3 regions of the Serratia sp. GW822-FHT06E05 genome follow, and region 1 is predicted to be linked to each of the others. Evidence: predicted binding sites of a transcription regulator. Region 1 holds the regulator's gene; each other region holds the start of a gene.
The links. Region 1 encodes PhoB, which activates phosphate uptake and scavenging genes when phosphate is short. Its sites were predicted from a motif close to CTGTCATAAAACTGNCNNAT; they were not measured.
Positions count from the first base shown of each region.

Region 2: opgB (phosphatidylglycerol--membrane-oligosaccharide glycerophosphotransferase) is a predicted target of PhoB. The motif match lies at 1,848-1,867, and genes of this name have one in related genera.
Region 3: glpT (glycerol-3-phosphate transporter) is a predicted target of PhoB. The motif match lies at 1,174-1,193, and genes of this name have one in related genera.

Region 1 covers NZ_JBXALM010000012.1:157,827-165,482, reverse strand. Annotated here, with positions in the region: gene proY (proline-specific permease ProY) at 1-249, opposite strand, end outside; gene brnQ (branched-chain amino acid transport system II carrier protein) at 321-1,640, opposite strand; gene AC1RKC_RS22510 (cobalamin-independent methionine synthase II family protein) at 2,087-3,193, opposite strand; gene AC1RKC_RS22505 (PstS family phosphate ABC transporter substrate-binding protein) at 3,405-4,343, opposite strand; gene phoR (phosphate regulon sensor histidine kinase PhoR) at 4,358-5,674, opposite strand; gene phoB (phosphate response regulator transcription factor PhoB) at 5,699-6,388, opposite strand; gene sbcD (exonuclease subunit SbcD) at 6,613-7,656, shown strand, end outside.
Region 2 covers NZ_JBXALM010000002.1:449,604-457,259, reverse strand. Annotated here, with positions in the region: gene opgB (phosphatidylglycerol--membrane-oligosaccharide glycerophosphotransferase) at 1-1,699, opposite strand, end outside; gene AC1RKC_RS09765 (ABC transporter substrate-binding protein) at 1,992-2,723, shown strand; gene AC1RKC_RS09760 (ABC transporter substrate-binding protein) at 2,776-3,711, opposite strand; gene AC1RKC_RS09755 (ABC transporter permease) at 3,740-4,507, opposite strand; gene AC1RKC_RS09750 (ABC transporter ATP-binding protein) at 4,504-5,259, opposite strand; gene AC1RKC_RS09745 (TenA family protein) at 5,256-5,936, opposite strand; TPP riboswitch at 6,002-6,104, opposite strand; gene AC1RKC_RS09740 (LLM class flavin-dependent oxidoreductase) at 6,262-7,284, shown strand; gene AC1RKC_RS09735 (GlxA family transcriptional regulator) at 7,353-7,656, shown strand, end outside.
Region 3 covers NZ_JBXALM010000004.1:240,024-247,679, reverse strand. Annotated here, with positions in the region: gene glpA (anaerobic glycerol-3-phosphate dehydrogenase subunit A) at 1-982, opposite strand, end outside; gene glpT (glycerol-3-phosphate transporter) at 1,348-2,703, shown strand; gene glpQ (glycerophosphodiester phosphodiesterase) at 2,787-3,866, shown strand; gene yigL (sugar/pyridoxal phosphate phosphatase YigL) at 3,902-4,702, opposite strand; gene pldB (lysophospholipase L2) at 4,714-5,751, opposite strand; gene rhtB (homoserine/homoserine lactone efflux protein) at 5,887-6,507, shown strand; gene rhtC (threonine export protein RhtC) at 6,559-7,185, opposite strand; gene recQ (ATP-dependent DNA helicase RecQ) at 7,198-7,656, opposite strand, start outside.

The DNA of each region.
Region 1 (7,656 bases):
CGAGAACGAACTGGCCTGCGGGTTGTTGACCGACATCTCGCCCAGCGCACGCATGATGATAAAAGCGACGATGCCGCCGATCAGGTACGCCAGCAAAACGCTAGGGCCGGCCATTTTAATCGCGTCCGCCGAACCGTAGAACAGGCCGGTGCCGATAGCCGAACCCAAAGCCATAAAGCGAATGTGACGGGTGCTGAGACCGCGTTTTAGCTTATTGGGCGTGGGAGCGGTGGGTGACTGTTGTTGCATGAAAATAACCCGTGTTTTTTAAACGTAAAAAAGCCACGGACAAGTCCGTGGCCCAAAATTTAGCCGGGGGATTAGGAGTGCGCGGTCACTTCGGAACGCGTACAAACCCGGTCATAAATCGCGACCAGCACCAGCATCAACAGCGAAGGCGACAACCATGCCAGACCCTGTTCTGCCAGCGGCAGGTGATTGGTCCAATCCGGCAGCACTTGCTGGAAGGCGGACGCTTTCACCGCGTCAAGGATACCAAACAACAGGCTGACTAACATCACCGGCGCGATAATACGCGGCGCGCTGTTCCACCAACGCAGGGTGAAGCTCAGCACCACCAGCACGATACACGGCGGGTAAATCGCGGTCAGCACCGGAATGGAAATTTGGATCAGATGGCTCAGGCCCAGGTTGGACACCACCATCGAGAACAGCCCCAGAATAAACACCAGCGTCTTGTAGGAGAACGGCAGATATTGGGCAAAGAACTCGGCGCAAGCGCAGGTCAGGCCAACCGCAGTCACCATACAGGCGATGAAAATCAGCGCCGCCAGGAAGAAGCTGCCCAGCCCACCGAAGGTGTTTTGCACGTAAGCATGCAGGATCACCGCGCCGTTGGTCGCGTCGGGTACCAACACGCCGCTGCCGGAGCCCAGTTTAAACAGGCTCAGATAAACCAGCGTCAGGCCCACACCGGCAATCAGCCCGGCCAGGATGGTGTAACGCGTCAGCAAACCGGCATCTTTGACGCCGCGGGAACGCGCAGCATTAACGATGACGATGCCGAATACCAGCGCGCCCAGCGTATCCATGGTCAGATAGCCGTTGACGAAGCCGGAAGAGAAAGGAACGTTCTGATAAATGTCGGTCGCCGGGATAGGCGTACCTGCCGGCCAAACCAGCGCGGCGATGCCGAGCGCGCCCAGCGCAACAATTTTCAACGGTGCCAGCACGTGACCCACGGTATCGAGCAGGCGGCCCGGATACAGCGAGATGCCGATCACCAACGCGAAGTACACCAGGCTGTAAATAAACAGCGGCATGGCGCCATCACCGGTCAGCGGTGCAATGCCCACTTCAAAGGAGACGGTCGCGGTACGCGGCGTGGCGAACAGCGGGCCTACGGCCAGATAGCAGACGGTAGCCAGCAGCAGACCGGCGCGACGGCCAATCGGCGAGCTCAGGGCGTCAATGCCGCCACCGACGCGCGCCAGGGCGATCACGGTCATCACCGGCAGACCGACGGCGGTGATCAGAAAGCCGATAGCTGCGGTCCAGACGTGTTCACCGGACTGTAAACCGACCATCGGCGGGAAAATGATATTCCCGGCGCCGACGAATAAGGCAAAGGTCATAAAACCCAATGCGATAATATCTTTTGACGTTAAACGATGACTCATACGATGTCGTGTTGCCTGTTCAAATGAAAAAAAATGCCCGATATGGAGGTAGCGTTAAGCCCCATCCGGTTGCCGGCTTGCCATTTCATCGCGAGACCAATAAGAGCAGAAAACGCATAACGTCCGGCGTTTTGTCCTTATTCGAAAGTGACCACTCATGATGATGGGCAGAGTTTTAGGAGTTATAAATGGAGGTTTAGTCCGACAACGGAGGCTAAGTTAAACGTTTATAGCGTTGAAAGGCAAGTCGCATGACAAAAAGCAGAGCTATCGACCAGATTATCTTTCGACACCAGTCGATCATAGGGGCTATCAATAAATATACAATACATGATTTGTATCATTTTTGAGCAACGCATTCACAAAACGTGAAGAAGATGCCTCATGACCGCGCGAAACCGCCAATAAACCACCAGTTTCCGCGCGGTCTGAACCGATTTTTTGCCCTACCAAACCTGCTCGGCAATATTCACCACGCTTTGCAGTTTATTCCACTGCTGCTGCTCACTCAGGCTGTTGCCCTCTTCAGTCGAAGCGAAACCGCACTGGGTGCTGAGGCAAAGCTGTCGACGATCGACAAACTGCGCCGCCTCTTCAAGCCTTTGTTTCACCTGCTCAGGGTTTTCCAGTTCCCCGTTTTTGGTGGTAATCAGGCCCAGCACCACCTGCTGTTTGCCCGGCTTGATAAAACGCAGCGGCTCGAAACCACCGGAACGCTCATTATCGTATTCCAGGAAGAAAGCGTCGATATTCACCTGACCAAACAGGATCTCCGCCACAGGCTCATAACCGCCCTCGGAGATCCAGGTGGAGCGGAAATTACCGCGGCAAACGTGCAACCCGATGATCAGATCCTCCGGCTTGTCAGCGATCGCCGCATTCAGCACATCCGCGTATATGCGCGCCAGAAGATCCGGATCCTCTCCACGCTCGCGGATCTGTCGCCGTTGATCGTCAGAGCACAGGTAGGCCCACACGGTGTCATCCAGTTGCAGATAGCGGCAACCGGCATCATAAAACGCCTTGATCGCCTCGCGGTAGGTCTGCGCCAGATCGTCAAAATAGGCGTTCAGATCCGGGTAAACCTGGCTGTCGATGGCCTTACGCCCACCGCGAAAGTGCAGCACACTCGGGCTTGGAATGGTCATCTTCGGCACCGCATCACCGGCGATGGCCTTCAGAAAACGAAAGTCCTCCAGCATCGGATGCTGCGGGTTGAAGCCCAATTTGCCGACCACCTTGATACTGCGCGCCCGCGTCTGTACGCCGTTAAACTGGATCCCCTGCTCCGCGTCATAACCTTCCACGCCGTCCAGCCCTTCCAAAAAGTCGAAGTGCCACCACGCTCGACGAAACTCTCCATCCGTCACGACCGCCAAACCGAGATCTTTCTGTTTTGCCACCGCCAGACGGATCTGTTGGTCTTCAACTTCCCGTAACTGAAGGGCATCAATCTCGCCCTGCAGAAACTGTTGGCGAGCGGTTTTCAGCGCCGCAGGGCGTAACAGACTGCCGACAACGTCAGCGTGAAAGGCAGAATTGCAATCGCACATAATATGACTCCCGCTAGCCGGCAAAAGCTCGGGCCTTTGCCTCAGTGATTTACAGTGTGAACTATTACGCCGGGTTATTAAATAGACTTCCAGACGTCTAGATGACTTATAATCAGCATGCTGTCACGTCGACTGACGGGCGGCAACGGAAGAATTTTCACAGGGGATGAAAGAAATTCATGTTGGGCACCCAAGGTGCCCAGAGGCAGGCTTATTGCAGGCCCAGCGCCAGCCGGGTTTTCTGCAGAGTCTGTGGCGGCAGTGGCAGATAGCCGTCGTGATTGACCAGATTTTGCCCGGTGTCCGACAGCACGCGATCGAGAAATGCCGCCGTCAGCGGCTCCAGCGGCTGGTTGGGCGCTTTATTAATGTAAATATACAGATAGCGAGACAACGGATAGCTGCCGTTACGCACGTTGGCGTCATTTGGCGTCACATAGTTTTGGCCGGTCTCCGCTAACGGCAACAGCCGTACGCCGCTGGCGCGAAAACCGATACTGGCATACCCGATACTGTTCAGCGAACCGGCCACCGCCTGCACGACTGAAGCCGAGCCCGGCAGCTCATTGACGCGCGGCATAAAATCGCCGCCACACAGCGCACGCAGTTTGAAATAGCCGTAGGTGCCGGAGGCCGAATTACGTCCAAAACGTTGCAGCGCACGCTGTTGCCAATCACCCGTCAGCCCCAGTTCCCCCCACCTCGTCAAAGGCTGGCTCTCGCCACAGCGCAGAGTCGCGGAGAAAATTCGGTCGAGCTGCTGCAGATTAAGACCGCGCAGCGGATTGTCCTGATGCACCAGCACCACCAGCGCATCGACCGCGACCGGTACCGCCAACGGCGCATAACCGTAACGATGCTCGAATGCAGAGACTTCCGCGGCCTTCATCGGGCGACTCATCGGGCCAAGCTGCGCTGCACCAGCCGCCAATGCGGTTGGCGCCGTGGAGGAACCGGCGGCCTGGATTTGCAGATTAACGTTGGGATAATGCTGGCTGAAGTCCTGCGCCCACAGCGCCATCAGGTTCGCCAGCGTATCGGAGCCGACGCTAGACAGGTTGCCGGACAACATGCCATCCGGCTGTGCCAGCGCGCCTCGGCTTGCCAACAGCGCCAGGCAAAGCAACAGCCCTCGGGTGATTCGGATCATGCCAGCCTCTCGCGTTAATTTTTCACCGCATTCTCTGACAAAGCTGCGGGAACAATCAACCGGTTAGGCAAGGTAAAGATAAATCGGGTGCCGATGCCCTGCTCGCTAAGGATCTCCAGCCGCGCATCGTGGTGACTGAGCGCATGCTTGACGATCGCCAACCCCAGCCCACTGCCGCCGGTCTGGCGTGAACGGGCTTTGTCGACGCGGTAGAAGCGTTCGGTCAAACGGGGAATATGTTCGGCCGCGATACCCGGCCCATTATCACTGACCTGAAACTGCGCGCCGTTTGGCGTCTGCTGCCAGCTGACCTCAATATTGGTGCCTTTCGGCGTATGATTGACGGCGTTATACACCAGATTCGACACCGCACTGCGAAGTTGGTCATCGTTACCGAACACTTTCAACTGCTCATTCACCCGGAAGGTGATTTCGTGGTTGCCGCCGCTCAGCGATTGCGCCTCACGTTGTAACACCCGCAACATCAGGGGGATATCAACCCGCTCGTTCATTTCAACGTTAGGCGCCGCCTCGATGCGCGACAGCGTCAGCAGTTGCTTGACCAGTCCGTCCATGCGGCGAGTCTGCTCCTGCATGGTGCCCAACGCCTTACCGCGCAGCGAACCATCCAGCTCTTCGTCGCTCATCATTTCCAGGTAACCCTGCAATACCGTCAGCGGCGTGCGCAGCTCGTGGCTGACGTTAGCGAAGAAGTTGCGCCGAGCCCCTTCCAGTTGACGCATCTGGGTCACATCACGGGCTACCATCAATAATTGCCCTTCGGAGTAGGGCATCACACGAAACTCGACGTAATGCTCGTTATTCAGTTGCAGCGTCAAAGGGCGGGAGAACTCCTGCTGTTGCAGATAGTGACTGAACTCCGGATAACGCAACAGGTTGAGAATGTGCTGGCCATTGTCTTCCGGCCAGCGGAAACCCAGCAAATGCTGCGCCAGCCCGTTGCACCAAAAGATATTGCCTTCGACGGTAGTCATCACTACCGCATCGGGCAGCGATTCCGCTCCGCTACGGAAGCGTTTGATCAACAGCGCCAGCTCACGGCGCCGACGACGGTTCCGTTGCTGCATCTGATACAAGCCGTAAAACAGCGGTTCCCAGCTCCAGCGGCCAGGCGGCGGCGTCATGCTGCGGTCAACCCACAGCCAGTGGGAAAGTTTGAGTTGATTGTAGAAATTCCATACCAACGCCGCCAGCACGGAGGCCAGCAGCAGCCAGGGCAGATAACCGAAAATCAGCCCCAACAGTAAGGCAGGCAGGCAGAAAAGGGCCAGCTCCAGGGCCAGCCTCTTCCAGGATAGACGTTCTAACACGGCATATTCTCCAGCGCGGCGCGATCAGTAGCGCGTTGAGAATCGGTAGCCGGTGCCCCGAACGGTTTGAACCATTTTGTCATGACCACTGGTCTCTAACGCCTTACGGAGCCGACGGATGTGCACGTCAACGGTGCGGTCTTCCACATAAACGTTAGTGCCCCAGACGTGATTAAGCAACTGCTCACGGCTATAAACGCGTTCAGGATGGGTCATAAAGAAGTGCAACAGCTTGAACTCGGTCGGCCCCATATCCAGCGCTTGTTCGTTAGCCATCACGCGGTGTGAGGAAGGGTCCAGGCTCAGCCCTTGCATTTCAATCACTTCTTCCACCGCCATCGGTGAAATACGGCGCATTACCGCCTTGATGCGCGCCACCAGTTCCTTCGGTGAGAAGGGTTTGGTGATGTAATCATCCGCCCCGACTTCCAGGCCGCGCACCCGGTCTTCTTCTTCACCGCGCGCGGTCAACATCATCACCGGAATATCGCGGGTCAGCGCTTCACGTTTCATATGTTTAATAAACTGAATGCCGGATCCCCCGGGTAACATCCAGTCGAGCAACACTAAATCAGGGAACGGCTCAGACAGGCGCGTCACGGCGCTGTCATAATCCTCAGCTTCCAACGGTTGGTAACCATTCTGTTCCAACACAAAGCACACCATCTCACGGATCGGCGCTTCGTCTTCCACCACCAGTATGCGTCTTGCCATCGTCAATCCTGCCAATGTGTTAGCGATCACAGTTGATTGCGGGCGCCATTATGCGTCAGTTTTGTGACACTTTTATGAAAAAAGCGGGCTGTTATAGGCAGTAAGCATAGCGATTATTTCCAACGTCAAAGAAAAATCATTCAGTTGTCATAATGATTGCGTCACGACAGCCGCCGCAACGCCCTTTATAATCACCGCCATTACCCTATCGCCCCGGGAGTGTCATGCGCCTGATCCACACCTCTGACTGGCATCTTGGCCAGTACTTTTTCACCAAAAGCCGCGCCGCCGAGCATCAGGCATTTCTGCACTGGCTGATCGAACAGATTGAACAACACCAGGTGGATGCGCTGATTGTCGCCGGGGATCTGTTCGATACCGGCTCGCCGCCAAGCTACGCCCGCGAGCTGTATAACCGCTTCGTGGTGGAACTGCAGCGTACCGGCTGCCAGTTGGTGGTGTTGGGCGGCAATCACGACTCCGTGGCCACCTTAAATGAATCGCGTGAATTACTTTCCTGTCTGAATACCACCGTGATCGCCAATGCGCAGAGCGAAATCGAACAACAGGTGCTGGTGCTGAATCAACGCGACGGCCAACCGGGTGCGGTATTGTGCGCCATTCCTTTTCTGCGCCCGCGCGATCTGCTCACCAGCCGCGCCGGTGAGTCCGGGGTGCAAAAACAGCAGGCGCTGCAAGAGTCTATCGCCGACCACTATCACACCCTGTACCAGGCCGCCTGTGCGCGCCGTGATGCGCTGGGCTTGCCGCTGCCCATCGTCGCTACCGGCCATCTGACCACCGTCGGCGTCACCACGTCCGACTCGGTGCGCGACATCTATATTGGTACGCTGGACGCCTTCCCCGCACAGGCGTTCCCGCCGGCCGATTACATCGCGCTGGGGCATATTCATCGCGCGCAAAACGTCGCCAAATCTGAACATATTCGCTACAGCGGCTCCCCTATCCCGCTCAGTTTTGACGAGTTGGGCAAGGCCAAAAGCGTGTTTATGGTGGATTTCGCGGCGGGTGCCCTGCAACAGGTCAGCGCGTTGGAGATCCCAAGCTTCCAACCGATGCAGCTCATTAAGGGAGATTTGGCGCAGATCGAGCAGCAATTACGGCTGTTCGCCGATTATCAGGGTGAATTACCGGTATGGCTGGATATCGAAGTGGCGACCCAGGATTACCTTAGCGACATTCAGCGTCGCATTCAGCTGCTGGCCGATCAACTGCCGGTAGAGGTCGTGCTGCTGCGCCGCAGTAAG
Region 2 (7,656 bases), on a different contig from region 1:
CCAGTTCTGGCGACCACACCCGACCGATTTCATAACATTTGTCGACCCAGACGAATTTCTCACCCGCCCCCAGTCCGGCAAGCTGTTTTTTCAGCGGCGTGGACAGGTAGACGTTAAACATCGGCTCAATTTTGTTGTCCGTCACCTTCAGAATAAACGGCACCTTAAAGGTGATGCCGGAGAAGGTAAAGCGGTTGCCCCGATCGTCGAGACTGTAGTTTGTGATGCTGTTCGGGAAGCCCCATTGCTTGACCACCGCCGGTTTCCAGGCGTTGATTTTTTCGTCGATATTCAAAAACAACGTCGCCAGCGTTGGGCTGGACAGGCTGCTGCGACCGAGGCCAATGTAGTTATCGCCACCCATCACGTCCAGCACGGTAGCGCCGTTGTCCAGCGTGCTGCGCTTCTCGTTATGCAGCGCGGTCTGCGGGCGGGTGCCGTCGATAATAAAGAACAGGTTGCGGCGTTTCTGCTTGGTCAGGATGTCATAGGCGGTATTGTTCATCGCCAGATGGTCCGAAGACACCACGATAACGGTATTTTTGAAGTACTCGGACGCCTTGATTTTGTCGATCAGCGCGGCGATATGCTGTTGGCTGCAGGCTACTGCGCTCAGCGACCGATTCTCTTTATTCTGCCAACGGAACGACTTTTTGCTGCAGCTGGCGGAGATAAAGCCGTCCGGGTGATGGGTGTCCACGGTCAAGGCGAACAGCGAGAACTTTTTGTTCTGCTTCGACAGCTCGATGAATTTGTCGAACACCACGTCCAGCACGGTATCGTCGTACCAGCCCCAGTCATTTTTGTAGCCGGGGTCGCTAACCTGTCCGCGTAATTCCTTAAAGCCGTAGGCATGGTCAAAACCGTGCGATTTCAGGAAAGTGTCCTTGCCGGCGAAGGCCAGCTCGGCGCCCTGATAAAAGTAGTTGTCGTACCCGGCGGATTTCAGCACGTCGCCCAGGCAGACGTTTTCCGGGTAAAAGGTGGATACCGCGCTGGAGGCGTTGCCGTCAAAGGGCGCAAACAGTGGGATACCGCACTGTGAAGACACCATACCGGCGATGGTGTAACCGGTGCCGGGCAGCTGTTGGGTATTGCTGAAGTCGATGCTGTTTTCGCGGTGCTGGTTCAGTTCGTCGGTCAGGCCGGGGAAGGTTTGTTGGTCGAAGTAGGTTCTCTCCAGGCTTTCAGCATAGATATACACCAGGTTCGGCGCTTTGCCCTGTACGGTTTTCTTCGGTGCTTTGTAATAGGTGTCAAAGTCGGCGGTATCGCCGCTAATCTGGCTCTTCACCAACAGCGAGATGTCCTGAAAGGCGGGAGTAGTGCCGACGGAAAACAGCGCCAGCAGCACGGCGAGCACGCTGTAAACCACGCTGCTGCTTTTCGCCTTGCGCCGTACCAGACTCCAGGTCAGCAGGGTGAAGATCAGCGCCAGCACCGCCAGCAGGCCGACAAACGGCAGCAGGTATTTACCGACGCCGGCGCCCTTCAGGCTGCTGGTGAGGGTGTAGATCACCGCATCGGTAATGCCGTCACCGGTAAAGTAGTTGCTGGCGATCAGCACCACGTTGAGGATCAGATAGCTGCCCAGCAGCGTCAGCAGGGTGGCCAGCCACCAGCGGTTGGCGGCGGCACGGGTGCGGTAGATTAAAATTGAGGCTAAAAAAAGTGCAAACGAGATTAATGCTGAAACCATCCACCGTACCCTGTCTGATTAAAAAGGAAATCTTAACTGCCCTGGCAAACGCCGCCGACCCAAGCACGACGCGAAAGAGGAAGGGTATAGCGCATTGAAAGCGCCAGGGTCAATGCGTGTTTGCGCTGCCCTGGCGTGGCAGAGTGCGATCGGTCGTTTTTGTGACAATAGTGTGACATGAATCACGCCAGCGAGGCGAAAAGCGGCTGAATGTTGCTCATCCGAGGTTTGGCTCTAGCCTTAATGGAGAGCGTCGACGAAACACCTTCACCCTTTTTTTCAGGAGAAAGCCATGCATAGCATTCCCGCCGCCGTACTCGATGATTTGGCCCCGCAGGGGATCCTGCGTGCGGCCATCAATCTGGGCAATCCGGTGTTGGCGCAGAGGGGGCCAGACGGCGAACCTCAGGGGGTATCCGTGACGCTGGCCGGCGCGCTGGCCCGCGAGTTGGGCGTGGCGCTGGAGTTGGTGACCTATGATGCCGCAGGCAAGGTTTTTGCCGCGTTGGAAACCGGAGACTGGAACATCGCCTTTATGGCCATCGAACCAGTGCGGGCGGCGCAGATCGCGTTCAGTGCGCCTTATGCGATCATTGAGGGGACCTATCTGGTGGCCCAGGCGTCTGCCTGGCAACAGGTTGCCGAACTTGATCGGCCCGAGGTGCGCATTGCCGTAGGCCAGGGAGCGGCTTACGACCTGTATCTGTCGCGAACCTTAAAGCAGGCGCAACTGGTACGTGCCGATACCTCCGCCGACGCGATCGCCTTGTTCCTCGAACAGGGGTTGGATGCGGCTGCGGGCGTGCGTCAACCGTTGCTGGCTGCCGCAGCGCAAAACCCGGGGTATCGAGTGCTGGCCGGGCATTTCACTGCCATCCAGCAGGCCATGGCGGTTCCGCGACAAAAAGCGTCGGGGGCGGCCTATGTGCGTGATTTTGTGGAGCGGTGCAAGGCGAGTGGCCTGGTGCTGCAGGCTTTGCAGCGCAGCGGTCAGGGTGACGTTACCGTCGCGCCTTCTGCCTGAGGGGGAATGGCAGGGGCGCGACATACAGCGCCCCTGATAAAGCGAATAACCTTTAATTCAGCTCCACCGCGTATTGCTCCACCGGCGTGATTTTTTTGATCAGCTTGTTGTCGAACAGGAATTGTTCGTAGGCTTGATAGCGCGCTTTATCCAGCTTCGCCGGATCGGTTGCGAACAGCGGCAGGCTGGCTTGCCAGGCCTGTTTGTTCAGCTCGGTATTGAGTTCCGGATGGGCTTTGGCGAACGCCAGCCAGCTTTCCTGCGGATGGGCGTGCAGATAGTCGCTGCCTTTTTTCAGCGCCGCGAGGAATTTTTTGATTTTCGGCTCGGCCAGCGAATCGCGATTGGCGACGATAATCAGCTCGTCGTAGCTCGGCACACCGTAGTCTTCCACGTTAAATACCACCGGATCTTTGCCCTGCAGTTTCAGCTCCAGCGCTTCAATGTTGCGATAGCCGCCGATTACCGCATCGACCTGGCCCGCCAGCAGGGCGCTGGTCAGTTGGAAGTTAACGTTAATCAGTTTGGTTTCATTGGGGTTGAGGTGTTCATGCTCAAGCATGGTCGCCAAGGTGGCTTGTTCGATGCCGCTGACCGAATAGCCGATTTTTTTACCCTTAAGTCCTGCCGGGGTGGTGATGCTTTTATCCAGCGTCATCACGGTATTAAGCGGTGAGTTAATCAGGGTGCCTACGCGCACCAGCGGCAGGCCCTGATCGGTAAAAAAGTGCAGCTGCGGCTGGTAGGTGATGGCCAAATCGGCCTGTTTTGCCGCCACCAGGCGCGGCGGCAGCGCCGGGTCGGAAGGGGGCACAATCTTGACGTCCAACCCTTCGGCCTTGAAGGCGCCGATCTGCTCGGCCACCATGATGGGCGCGTGGTCGGGGTTAATATACCAGTCGAGCACCAGCGTCAGTTTTTCCGCGGCATTGGCCTGGCTTGCCAGCGTGGCGCCGAGCAGCAGCCCGCAGACGGTATTTTTAAGCATGGTTGTTACCCTTGTTGTTGTGAGGCGATCAATCATTTTCCGGTGCCCAGTCGATCAGGCGCAGCAATAGCGCGTCTACCGTCACCCATAGCAAGACGGTCATCAGCACCAAAATAAACAGCGCGGCAAAGCAGATGTCGGTCTGCATGCGCGCGTTGGCGTTAAGCATGACGTAACCCAGGCCTTCCGCCGAGCCAACCCATTCGCCGATGATGGCGCCGATAGGGGCGACGGCGGCGGCCATCCGCAGTCCGGAACCGAAAGCCGGTAGCGCTGCCATCAGCCGCACGTGACGCAGTTGGGCCCAGGGAGAAGCACGTAGGGTACGGGCCAGATCGAGATAATCGTTATTGACCCGGCGTAGCCCATCGAAGAAGGCGGAAGTGACCGGGAAGAAAATCACCAGCACCGCCATTACCACTTTGGCGCTCATGCCAAAGCCGAACCACAGCACCAACAGCGGCGCCAGCGCAAACACCGGGATCGCCTGGCTGGTCAGCACCAACGGCATCAACCAGCGCTGCAGGCGCGGCGAAAAGATCATGCACAGCGCCAGCGTGGCACCGAGCAAAACCCCGGCCAGCAAACCGCAGGCGATCTCCGAGGCGGTGATCAGCGTGTGATAAGCGAGGTACGCCCGGTTGTCCCACAGCGCCTGTGCCACCGCCGAGGGGGAGGGCAACAGGAAGGCGGGGATATCGCCCAGCGTGGCCAGTGCCCACAGCAGCAACAGGCCGGCGAACACCGTCAGGCTGCGACGCATCCGCGACAGACGGCTTTCAGGGAGGTTTTTCATCCGGCGGCCCTCACCAGTTGCAGCAGCAACTCGCTCTGGCTTTTCAGCAGCTGAGGATTGTCCGGCGCTCGCGGCGGTAAGTCCTCGATAACATGACTGTCGTCCAGCCCCGCCGGATAACGGGACAGCACCAGCAGGCGGTGGCTTAGGCGGCAGGCCTCCATGGGGTCGTGGGTGATCAGCAGCACGGTATGCTGCGCCAGCAGTTCGGCGGCCAACTGCTGGATCATGGCGCGGGTGATGGTATCCAGCGCGGAGAAGGGTTCATCCATCAACACAATCGGCTGGCGCTCATACAGCGTGCGGGCAATAGCGGCACGTTGACGCATGCCACCGGACAGTGCGGCAGGCAAGCTGCGGCCATAGCCGGTCAAGCCCACGCGTTCCCGCAGATGTTCCGCCCAGGCGCGGTCGACCTTTTCGCCGCGCAGCCGCGCACCGAGGCTAATATTCTCGTCAATTGTCAGCCAGGGATAGAGCAGATCCTTTTGTCCCATATAGGCGATACGCCCGGTTATCGGCAGGCCATCGCTGCCGATAACCGTACCGGAAGTGGGTTTCGCCAGCCCGGCGATGATCTTCAGCAGGCTGGTCTTCCCCGCGCCGCTGGCGCCGAGTAGGGCAACGAAGCTGCCGCCGGCGATATCGAAATTCAGACCATCGAAAATCACCTGCTGACCAAAGCGCAGGGTCAGATCCCGTACCTGAATACCGGGCCGGGCATTGCCGTACTGCGTGTCGCCGAGGCTCATTGGGCATTCAACCCCATCTGCCAGAAGGCGGATTCCAGGCGGGTGGCGGTGGTGAAAATCGCCGACAGTTCGTTTAGACGGCTTGGGGCACCCCGCTGGAGGCCAACGTTTTCCAGCAGGTCGAGGGAGGCTTGTACGCCGCTCAGATACGTGGGATCACCATAGTTGCGGATCCACGAGGCATAGGGATTGCCTTCCATCACGGTGTTGGGATCGTTAAGCAGGCGCAGGCCGATTTCGGCATAGCCAGCGACGCAGGGCATTAACGCTGCCAGCAGATCCAGAGCATCTCCGGCGTGGCCGATATCGAGCACATAGCGGGTGTAATTGAGGGTTTCCGGCGCTTCGGGTTCGGCGGCTATCTGCGGTTCGCTCAATCCCCAGTCGGCACAATAGGCCAGGTGCAGGGGCAGTTCGGCGACAATGGCATTGAGCGAAGCGGTAGCGGCGCGCATTTCCGGCAGGGTGCGCAGTTTGCTGACCAGCAGGGCATAGGCGCGGGCAAAGTGGATCAGGAACAGATAATCCTGCGTCAGGTAGCGGCGAAAAGCGGGTTCCGGCAGCGTACCGGCGGCCAGTTGCTGAATAAAGGGGTGTGCGACATAGTCCTGCCAGTAACCGCCGGCCTGTTGGCGCAGCTTGCCGTAAAGACCGTTATCGAATAAGGGAGTAAACATGGGACCTCCAAAAGTGAGTGGAGATCCGGGCGCGCTGAGGTGAGGTATGAACAGGCAACCGCCGTGAGGGGATTGCCGACCGTCCCTTCGCTGGCATGACCCAGATCAGGTTCAAAGGGTTCGGCTTGCGCCATCTCAGCCCGTAACAGGACACCCCTCGGAGGAGCCTGTTATACGATATTTACTTTTTGATTACAATGCTCAGGCAGTGTGGCGTTGTGGCGTAAAAGGATCCGTTTAGTGCGATCGGCCACGATATTTCTGGCCGGAAGGGGGCGATTTTTGTCACTGTAATCCGGTCATTAATGAATCTAAGGATCACCCCATGAAGAAAATCGGCTTCCTTTCTTTCGGCCACTGGACGCCTTCGTCGCAGTCGGGCACCCGTTCGGCGGCAGATGCGCTGCTGCAATCCATTGATCTTGCCGTTGCGGCAGAAGAGCTGGGGGCGGATGGGGCTTATTTTCGCGTACACCACTTTGCCCGCCAGCTTGCCTCGCCATTCCCGCTGTTGGCGGCCATCGGCGCCAAAACCCAGCGTATTGAGATCGGCACCGGCGTGATCGACATGCGCTATGAAAATCCGCTTTATATGGTCGAAGATGCCTGCGCCGCCGACCTGATTTCCGGCGGGCGGCTGCAACTGGGCATCAGCCGCGGTTCTCCCGAACAGGTGATTGATGGCTGGCGTTATTTTGGTTACACGCCTGCCGAAGGCGAGACCGAAGCCGATATGGCGCGCCGCCATACCGACGTCCTGTTGGAGGCGCTGCGTGGCGAAGGCTTTGCTGAACCTAACCCGCAACCGATGTTCCCGAACCCGCCGGGCTTGCTGCGGGTAGAACCTTTCTCCGCCGGGCTGCGCGATCGCATCTGGTGGGGCGCCAGCTCAAACGCCACGGCGATCTGGGCGGCGAAGCTGGGCATGAATCTGCAAAGCTCGACGCTGAAAAACGACGAAACCGGCGAGCCCTTCCACGTGCAGCAGGCCAAGCAGATCCGCGCTTATCGCGATGCCTGGAAGGCCGCGGGTCATGCACGCCAGCCGCGGGTGTCGGTCAGCCGCAGCATCTTTGCGCTGATGAACCAGCAGGATCGCAGCTATTTCGGCAACAGCGGTCAGGACAGCGATCAGGTGGGGTATATCGATCAGCAGACTCGCGCGGTATTCGGCCGTAGCTATGCCGCCGAGCCGGAACTGCTGATCAAGCAGTTGGCGCAGGACGAAGCGATTGCCGAAGCCGATACCTTGCTGCTGACCGTGCCCAACCAGTTGGGCGTTGACTACAACGCCCACGTGATTGAGTCGATCCTGACCCATGTCGCCCCGGCGCTGGGCTGGCGCTGATGAGAGAAAACGCTTCTCAAACCGGGAAGCGTTATTGACTTATTTTGTCGATTTTGTATTTTAAGGCCATGCATACATTTCTGATTATCGTCCCCGAAGGGGGCATGCTGTTCGAATCGGCGGGGATCGCCGACATCCTGATGCAGGCCAACCGCTTGCGGCCCGATGACGCGCCGCTCTACCAGATGGCGATAGTCACCACGCAAACTCACCGGGTGGTGCATGGCTTGTCCGGTTTGAATCTGTTGGCCGATCATCGCCTGGCGGATCTCGACCCTGAGGTGGAACGCGATACCATTATCGTTACCGGCAAAGGGGCGACCGAGGAAGAAAGCGCCTTTGTGGTGGATTGGCTCCGCCGTGCGGCCCCCA
Region 3 (7,656 bases), on a different contig from region 1:
GACCGCTAGGGTCGTCGTCACTGGCTACCAGAGGCCGAACGCCGGCATAAGCACGCAGAATTCGGGTTTGCGCCAATTCAGGTGCCAGCAACGCACCCTCGCGGATTAAAATGTCCACTTCCTGCGGGGTCACCAGCATGTTGTCGATCTGGTCATAGTCAATGTGGGTGGAGGTGGTGCCAATCAGCGAGATGGTGTCGCCCGGCACCAGAATGTCGGCGTCCGCCGGCTTGCGGCAGCGGTTGATCACCATGTTGTTGATGCGATGACCCAGGATCAGCAAAGCGCCCTTGGCCGGGAACATGCGAATTCGCAGATCGGCATATTCTGCAATCTGCTGACCCCAGATACCGGCGGCGTTGACCACCACTTCGGCGTGAATATCGTAACGGCGCGACGATTGATGGTCGAAAACACGCACTCCGGTAACGCGATCGCCCGTGCGTAATAAACCGACCACCTGGTGATAAGTGAGGATCTGCGCGCCGTGCTCACGGGCATCGAGCATATTGGCGGCGGTCAAACGGAAAGGATCGACAGTACCGTCCGGCACGCGCACGGCACCGATGAGCGCCGGATTAGCTGCCGGCTCCAGCCGCAACGCCAACTGCGGATCAATAGCTTCAGCGTTGATACCGGCGCTGTGGCAGGAGACAATAAACTGCTGTTGGTAAGCCAGTGAATCCTGCGGCAGGGTGATAAACAGCCCGTCGGTTCGCTCAATACAGTGATGCGCAATGCGTTTGAGGATACGGTTCTCTTCTATGCATTCGCGCGCAGATTCGCCGTCGGTTACCGCATAACGCGCACCGCTGTGCAGCAGGCCGTGGTTGCGCCCGGTCGCGCCGGTCGCGATATCATGACGCTCCAGCAGTATGCAACGCAGTCCGCGGCGTGCGCAGTCACGAGCAATGCCCGCGCCGGTCGCGCCGCCGCCAATGATGATCACATCCGTTTCGTTTTCTGCTGAATGGCTGCTCATGACGCTCCCTCTGGATCCGTGGTTATTGCCCTATTGGGCCACAGTCATTGGGGTCTTTGTTTGATAAGGAACAATAACGAACTTAAAACGAAAGTAAAATGTCCACAAAAAACCACGAATGTGATCACAATCACGATTTTTAGGCGTTTTTCTATTTCATAACGTTAACGAATCGCTCAAAATCCGCCGGTGTTTCATAAAAGTGTAACATTTGCGCCATTCATCACAGCGACACCAGGCGGTTTTGACTAGGATGACGCTCGTTATGGAACAAAAAAACACCACATTCGATATCCGCTCAATCATCAAATGAACGTAAAAGATCATATTGATGTGATAACTAGATAAAGCCATCGGAGGCGCTCATGTTGAGTATTTTTAAGCCGGCAGCACACATTTCACGTGTGCCGGTCGACAAAGTCGACCCGCTGTACCGTAAATTGCGCTGGCAAATATTTATGGGGATTTTCTTCGGTTATGCCGCATACTACCTGGTGCGCAAGAACTTCACCCTGGCCATGCCTTACCTGATTGACCAGGGCTTCAGCCGCGGTGACCTCGGTTTCGCGCTGTCCGGTATTTCCATCGCCTACGGTTTCTCCAAATTTATCATGGGGTCGGTTTCTGACCGCTCCAACCCTCGCGTGTTCCTGCCCGCCGGCCTGATTTTGGCTGCTGCGGTCATGCTGTTCATGGGCTTCGTTCCATGGGCGACATCGAGCATCGCGGTCATGTTCGTGCTGCTGTTCCTGTGCGGTTGGTTCCAGGGCATGGGCTGGCCGCCTTGTGGCCGTACCATGGTGCACTGGTGGTCGCAGAAAGAGCGTGGCGGTATCGTTTCGGTCTGGAACTGCGCCCATAACGTGGGTGGCGGTCTGCCACCGCTGCTGTTCTTGCTGGGTATGGCCTGGTTCAACGACTGGCACGCGGCGCTGTACATGCCGGCCTTCGGTGCCATTCTGGTAGCCCTGATCGCCTTTGCCCTGATGCGCGACACCCCGCAATCCTGCGGCCTGCCGCCGATTGAAGAATACAAAAACGATTATCCGGACGACTACACCGACAAAGCGGAAGAAGAGCTGACGGCCAAGCAGATCTTCATGCAATACATCCTGCCGAACAAACTGCTGTGGTACATCGCCGTAGCTAACGTGTTCGTTTATCTGCTGCGTTACGGCATTCTGGACTGGTCACCGACCTACCTGAAAGAAGTGAAACACTTCGCGCTGGACAAGTCTTCCTGGGCTTACTTCCTGTACGAGTATGCCGGTATTCCGGGCACCCTGCTGTGCGGCTGGATGTCGGACAAGGTGTTCAAGGGTAACCGCGGCGCTACCGGCGTGTTCTTCATGACGCTGGTGACCATTGCCACCGTCGTTTACTGGCTGAACCCGGTCGGTAATCCTGGCATCGATATGGCCTGTATGATCACCATCGGCTTCCTGATTTACGGCCCGGTCATGCTGATCGGCCTGCACGCACTGGAACTGGCACCGAAGAAAGCCGCCGGCACCGCCGCAGGCTTCACCGGTCTGTTCGGTTACCTGGGCGGCTCTGTTGCAGCCAGCGCCATCGTCGGCTACACCGTTGACTACTTCGGTTGGGACGGCGGCTTTATGGTGATGATTGGCGGTAGCATCGGCGCGGTAGTGCTGCTGTTGCTGACCATGATGAGCGAGAAAAAACACCACGCGGAAATCGCTGCCAACAAACGCGGTTAAGCGTCATACAACTTTCGCATTATTTAAAGGCCGCCTTGCGGCCTTTTTACTACCCCTGCACCTACAACATGGAGAACAACAATATGCGGACTCAAGTCAAAGCCCTGCTGGCAGGGATTATCCTGGCCACCTCAATGGTCAGCGCCGCACAAGCCGCCGACAAGGTGGTGATCGCCCACCGTGGCGCCAGCGGTTATCTGCCGGAACACACGCTGCCGGCGAAGGCCATGGCCTACGCGCAGGGCGCGGATTTCCTCGAACAAGATCTGGTGATGACCAAGGACAACGAGCTGGTGGTGTTGCATGACCACTACCTCGATCGCGTCACCGACGTAGCAGAGCGTTTCCCGGACCGCGCGCGCAAAGACGGCCGTTATTACGCCATCGACTTTACGCTGCCTGAAATCAAGTCGCTGAAGTTCACCGAAGGTTTTGAGATCGAAAATGGCAAGAAGGTACAGGGCTACCCGGGTCGTTTCCCGATGGGTAAATCCGACTTCCGCGTCCATACCTTCCAGGAAGAGATCGAATTTGTGCAGGGGTTGAATCATTCAACCGGCAAAAACATCGGTATTTACCCGGAAATCAAAGCGCCGTGGTTCCATAAGCAGGAAGGGAAAGACATTTCCAGCAAGGTGCTGGCGGTTCTGAAACAGTACGGCTACACCGGCAAGGGCGATAACGTTTATCTGCAATGCTTCGATGCCAACGAGCTGAAGCGGATTAAAACCGAGCTGGAACCGAAAATGGGCATGGATCTGAAGCTGATCCAACTGATCGCCTATAACAAGTGGCAGGAAACCTATGAGCAGAAAGCCGACGGCAAATGGGTGGAATACGACTATGACTGGATGTTCAAACCGGGCGCGATGAAGCAAATCGCCCAGTATGCCGACGGCATCGGACCGGACTACCACATGCTGGTGGTGGCGGAAAAATCCAAGCCGGGCAAGGTGGTGCTGACCGACATGGTGAAAGAAGCGCATGCCAACAAGTTGGCGGTGCACCCATTCACCATCCGCGCCGATGCGCTGCCAGACTACGTGACCGACGTGAATCAGCTGTATGACGTGATTTACAACCAGGCGGGCGTGGACGGCGTGTTCACCGACTTCCCTGACAAGGGCGTGCAATTCCTGCAAAAGCAGGGCCAGCACAAGTAATACCAATCAGGGCGCCGCAAGGCGCCCTGTTCATATCAACCCAGGAACATTTTCCGCAGGTAATGTGGCACCGCGTCGTCGACGTTTGAGCCAATGACTTCCAGCTCAGGCAGTTTATCTTTCAAACGCTGATGCGCGTCGCGCATGATGCAGCCTTTACCGGCCATCGACAGCATTTCCAGATCGTTCATGCCGTCGCCGAAGGCGATGCACTCTTTCAACGTATAACCGATGATCTTGGCCACTTCTTCCAGCGCATGCCCTTTTGACACGCCACCCGCCATCACTTCCAGACAGGTTGGGAACGAGAAGCTGACGTTAACCCGATCGCCCCAGCGTGCATTGATGGCATCTTCCAGCGGCAGCAGCTTTTCGTGATCGTCGCAGGTGAAGTACACCTTGCACACGCCGTCGGTTTCCAACAGGCCCGGTTCGAACAACTGGTACTGGAAAATGGATTCCTGGAAAAACTCTTTCTGTTCAGGGCTTTCGCGGTTGATGTACCAGTCGTCGTTGCGGTAGACGTTGGTGGTGATATCGGCATCGTTATGCAGCATGCCGTAAAGGTCGCGGGCAATGTCTTCGGCCAGGTTATGGCTGAAAATCAGCTCACCGTCGGTGTTGTGCACGCGAGCGCCGTTGGACGTGATCATAAAGGCGCTGATGTCGAGGTTATCGCGGATCTGCGCAACGTCGATATGGTGACGCCCGGTAGCGAAGACGAAATGTACCCCACGCTGGGTCAGCAGCTTCAAGGTCTCTTTGGCGTACGGGGACAAGGTGTGGTCAGGTGACAGCAGCGTGCCATCTAAATCGGAAGCGACGACGTGATACATAGCGGTATGTTCTAACCTCTGATGGAGTGGTCGGCGGTAGGGGTACCACCTAAGTGTTGAGCAAAGAAACGCAGGATTGCGTTCAGTGCTTCGGCGCGCATCGCGTCCCGCTCAAACAGGATCTCATGCCGTGCGCCTTCGATAACCTGCGGTTTTTCCCCTTCGCAAGGGTGCCCCGCTTCTGACAATGCCTGACAAAAAGCCTGGTGAGAGCGGTTGTCGACCACCCGATCCTCCCCGGCCTGCAATAACAATAGCGGCGTAGTGATGTTAGCCGCCTGAGCGATGATATCCCGACCGGCCTGGAGACTTTCTCGCACCCAATGGTAAGTGGGCCCCCCCACCTGCAGCTCGGGATAGTCGGCGTAATAGCGCAAGCAGCGCCGATAACGTTCACGACTGTGGGTCAACACGTTGACCACGTACGGCAGTGGGCGCCACTGGCCGGTGCCTATCGCATAGTACTCACGCACCTTCGGGTGCTTCTCCGCCCAGTCAAGAATGCGATTGGCCATCCAACCCGGCATCGGTAAATAAATGCCGAACATTGGCGCACAAAACGCGGCGGCGTCAAAGGCCTGCGGCTGACGAGCCAGGAATTGCGCCAGGATCGCGCCCCCCATTGAGTGCGCCAGCGCAAAGCGTTGCCGGTAACCGCGTGGCTTCACTTCCTGCTGATAGAACTGGGTGAAATCGTCGACGTAATCGCTGAAGTTTATCACATGACCACGGTGCGTATCCGCCAGCAAACGGCCGGAACGGCCTTGCCCACGGTGATCTAAAATCATCACATCATAGCCACACTGGAACAGATCGTAGGCAACCTCAGGATATTTAACGTAACTTTCGATGCGGCCGGGGCTTACCACCACCACCCGCTGATGACGCGCAGAACAGAATCGTACGAAGCGGATGGGTACGCCGCCAACGCCGATGAACTCGCCCTCCTCACGCAGCCGCCAAAAGTCCAGCAGCGGGCCGGTGGCGAAAGCAGCAAACTGCGTTTCACGCGTTAACCAGTCATCGGTGCTGAGAGTAAACGACGTCATCAAATGCTTTTCCCTGAGCCGCCAGCGGTAAAAATGTGACCGCTGGCACAAGAAATAATACTAGCGTATTGTGATTCAATTCCTACAAAAACCGAATCATTTTGGCACAAATTGGCGCTTTCAGGGAGCACTGCAATGACTTTGGACTGGTGGCTAACCTACCTGCTGACAACCCTTATCCTCAGCCTGTCACCCGGCTCTGGAGCGATCAACACCATGAGCACCGGCATCAGCCACGGTTATCGCGGGGCAGCAGCCTCGATCGCCGGGCTGCAGGTCGGGCTGAGCCTGCATATCCTGCTGGTGGGCATTGGCCTGGGGGCGCTGATCTCGCAGTCGCTGATGGCTTTTGAATTGCTGAAATGGCTGGGTGCCGCTTATCTGGTGTGGCTCGGTATTCAGCAGTGGCGCGCCGCCGGTTCGCTGGACTTGCATACGCTGGCGGGCACCATGCCGCGCCGCCGTCTGTTCCGCCGCGCCGTGCTGGTGAATCTGACCAATCCGAAAAGCATCGTTTTTCTGGCGGCGCTGTTTCCACAGTTTATTTTGCCCAATCAGCCCCAAGCCGAGCAGTACCTGGTACTCGGCGTCACTACGGTGGTGGTCGATATCATCGTGATGATTGGCTACGCCACTTTGGCGACCCGTATTGCCGGTTGGCTGAAGACCCCACGCCAAATGCAACTGCTGAACCGCATCTTTGGCTCGCTGTTCATCCTGGTCGCAGGGCTGCTGGCCACGGCCCGAAAAGCCTGATGCAAAAGGGCCGAACATCGCTGTTCGGCCCTCTGGTTCACTGCCCCAAAATTAACGGGTAAAGATCAGGTGCAAGCCGAAACCGGTGAACAATACCCCCGCCAGTCCGTCGATCCATTTCGCCAGGCGTTGATAGCCCCGGCGCATTGCCGGTAGCGCAAACACCACGGCCACTAGGCTGAACCAGACAAAAGTCTCGGCGATGATCAACAGGAACAGCCCCCAGCGCGCACCGGCGCCCACGTCGTCACCGACAAACAGTGAGAACACGCTGCCGAAATAGATAACGGCCTTTGGGTTTGACAGGTTGGTCAGAAAACCGCGAATAAAGCTGCGTCCCGGCTTAGGCAAGGCCACTTTCACTTCCGGCGCTGGCGTTGATTGTGCATTCTGAGAGCGTGCGGAGCGCAGCAGCTGCCAGCCCATCCAGCACAGGTAAATCCCCCCGCCCACCATAATAACCTGATGCAGCCAGGCCATTTTTTGCAGGATCAGGTGCAGACCCATCAGCGCCACACCTGCCCAGACGACGATGCCCAGCGAGATGCCCACTACCCCCATCATCGCCTCACGGCGTGAACGGCTGGCGGCGGTTTGCGAAACAAAAAAGAAGTCCGGCCCCGGGCTCATCAGCGCAATCAGGTGCACCAGCGCCACGGTCAGAAATAACATCAGCATGATTTACTGCCCTTAGTCTTCGTCATTATCGAGATGATCGCGGATCATCGCCATAAACGGGGCGCCAAAACGCTCCAGCTTACGCTGGCCAACGCCGTTAACGCTCAACAGATCGCCGGCCTTGATTGGCATCTGTTCCGCCATTTCCAGCAGCGTAGCATCGTTAAACACCACGTAAGGCGGAATATTTTCTTCATCGGCAATCGATTTACGCAGCTTGCGCAGTTTGGCAAACAGTTTGCGATCGTAGTTGCCGCCGTAGGATTTCTGGTTGGCACTGCCACGCGATTTCAGGCTTTGAATGCGTGGCACCGCCAGTTGCAGCTCCAGCTCGCCGCGCAACACCGGGCGTGCAGCCTCGGTCAGCTGCAATGCCGAATGCATGGCAATGTTCTGAGTGATAAACCCCAGGTGGATCAACTGACGCAGCACGCTGGTCCAGTGTTCGGTGGTTTGGTCGCGGCCAATGCC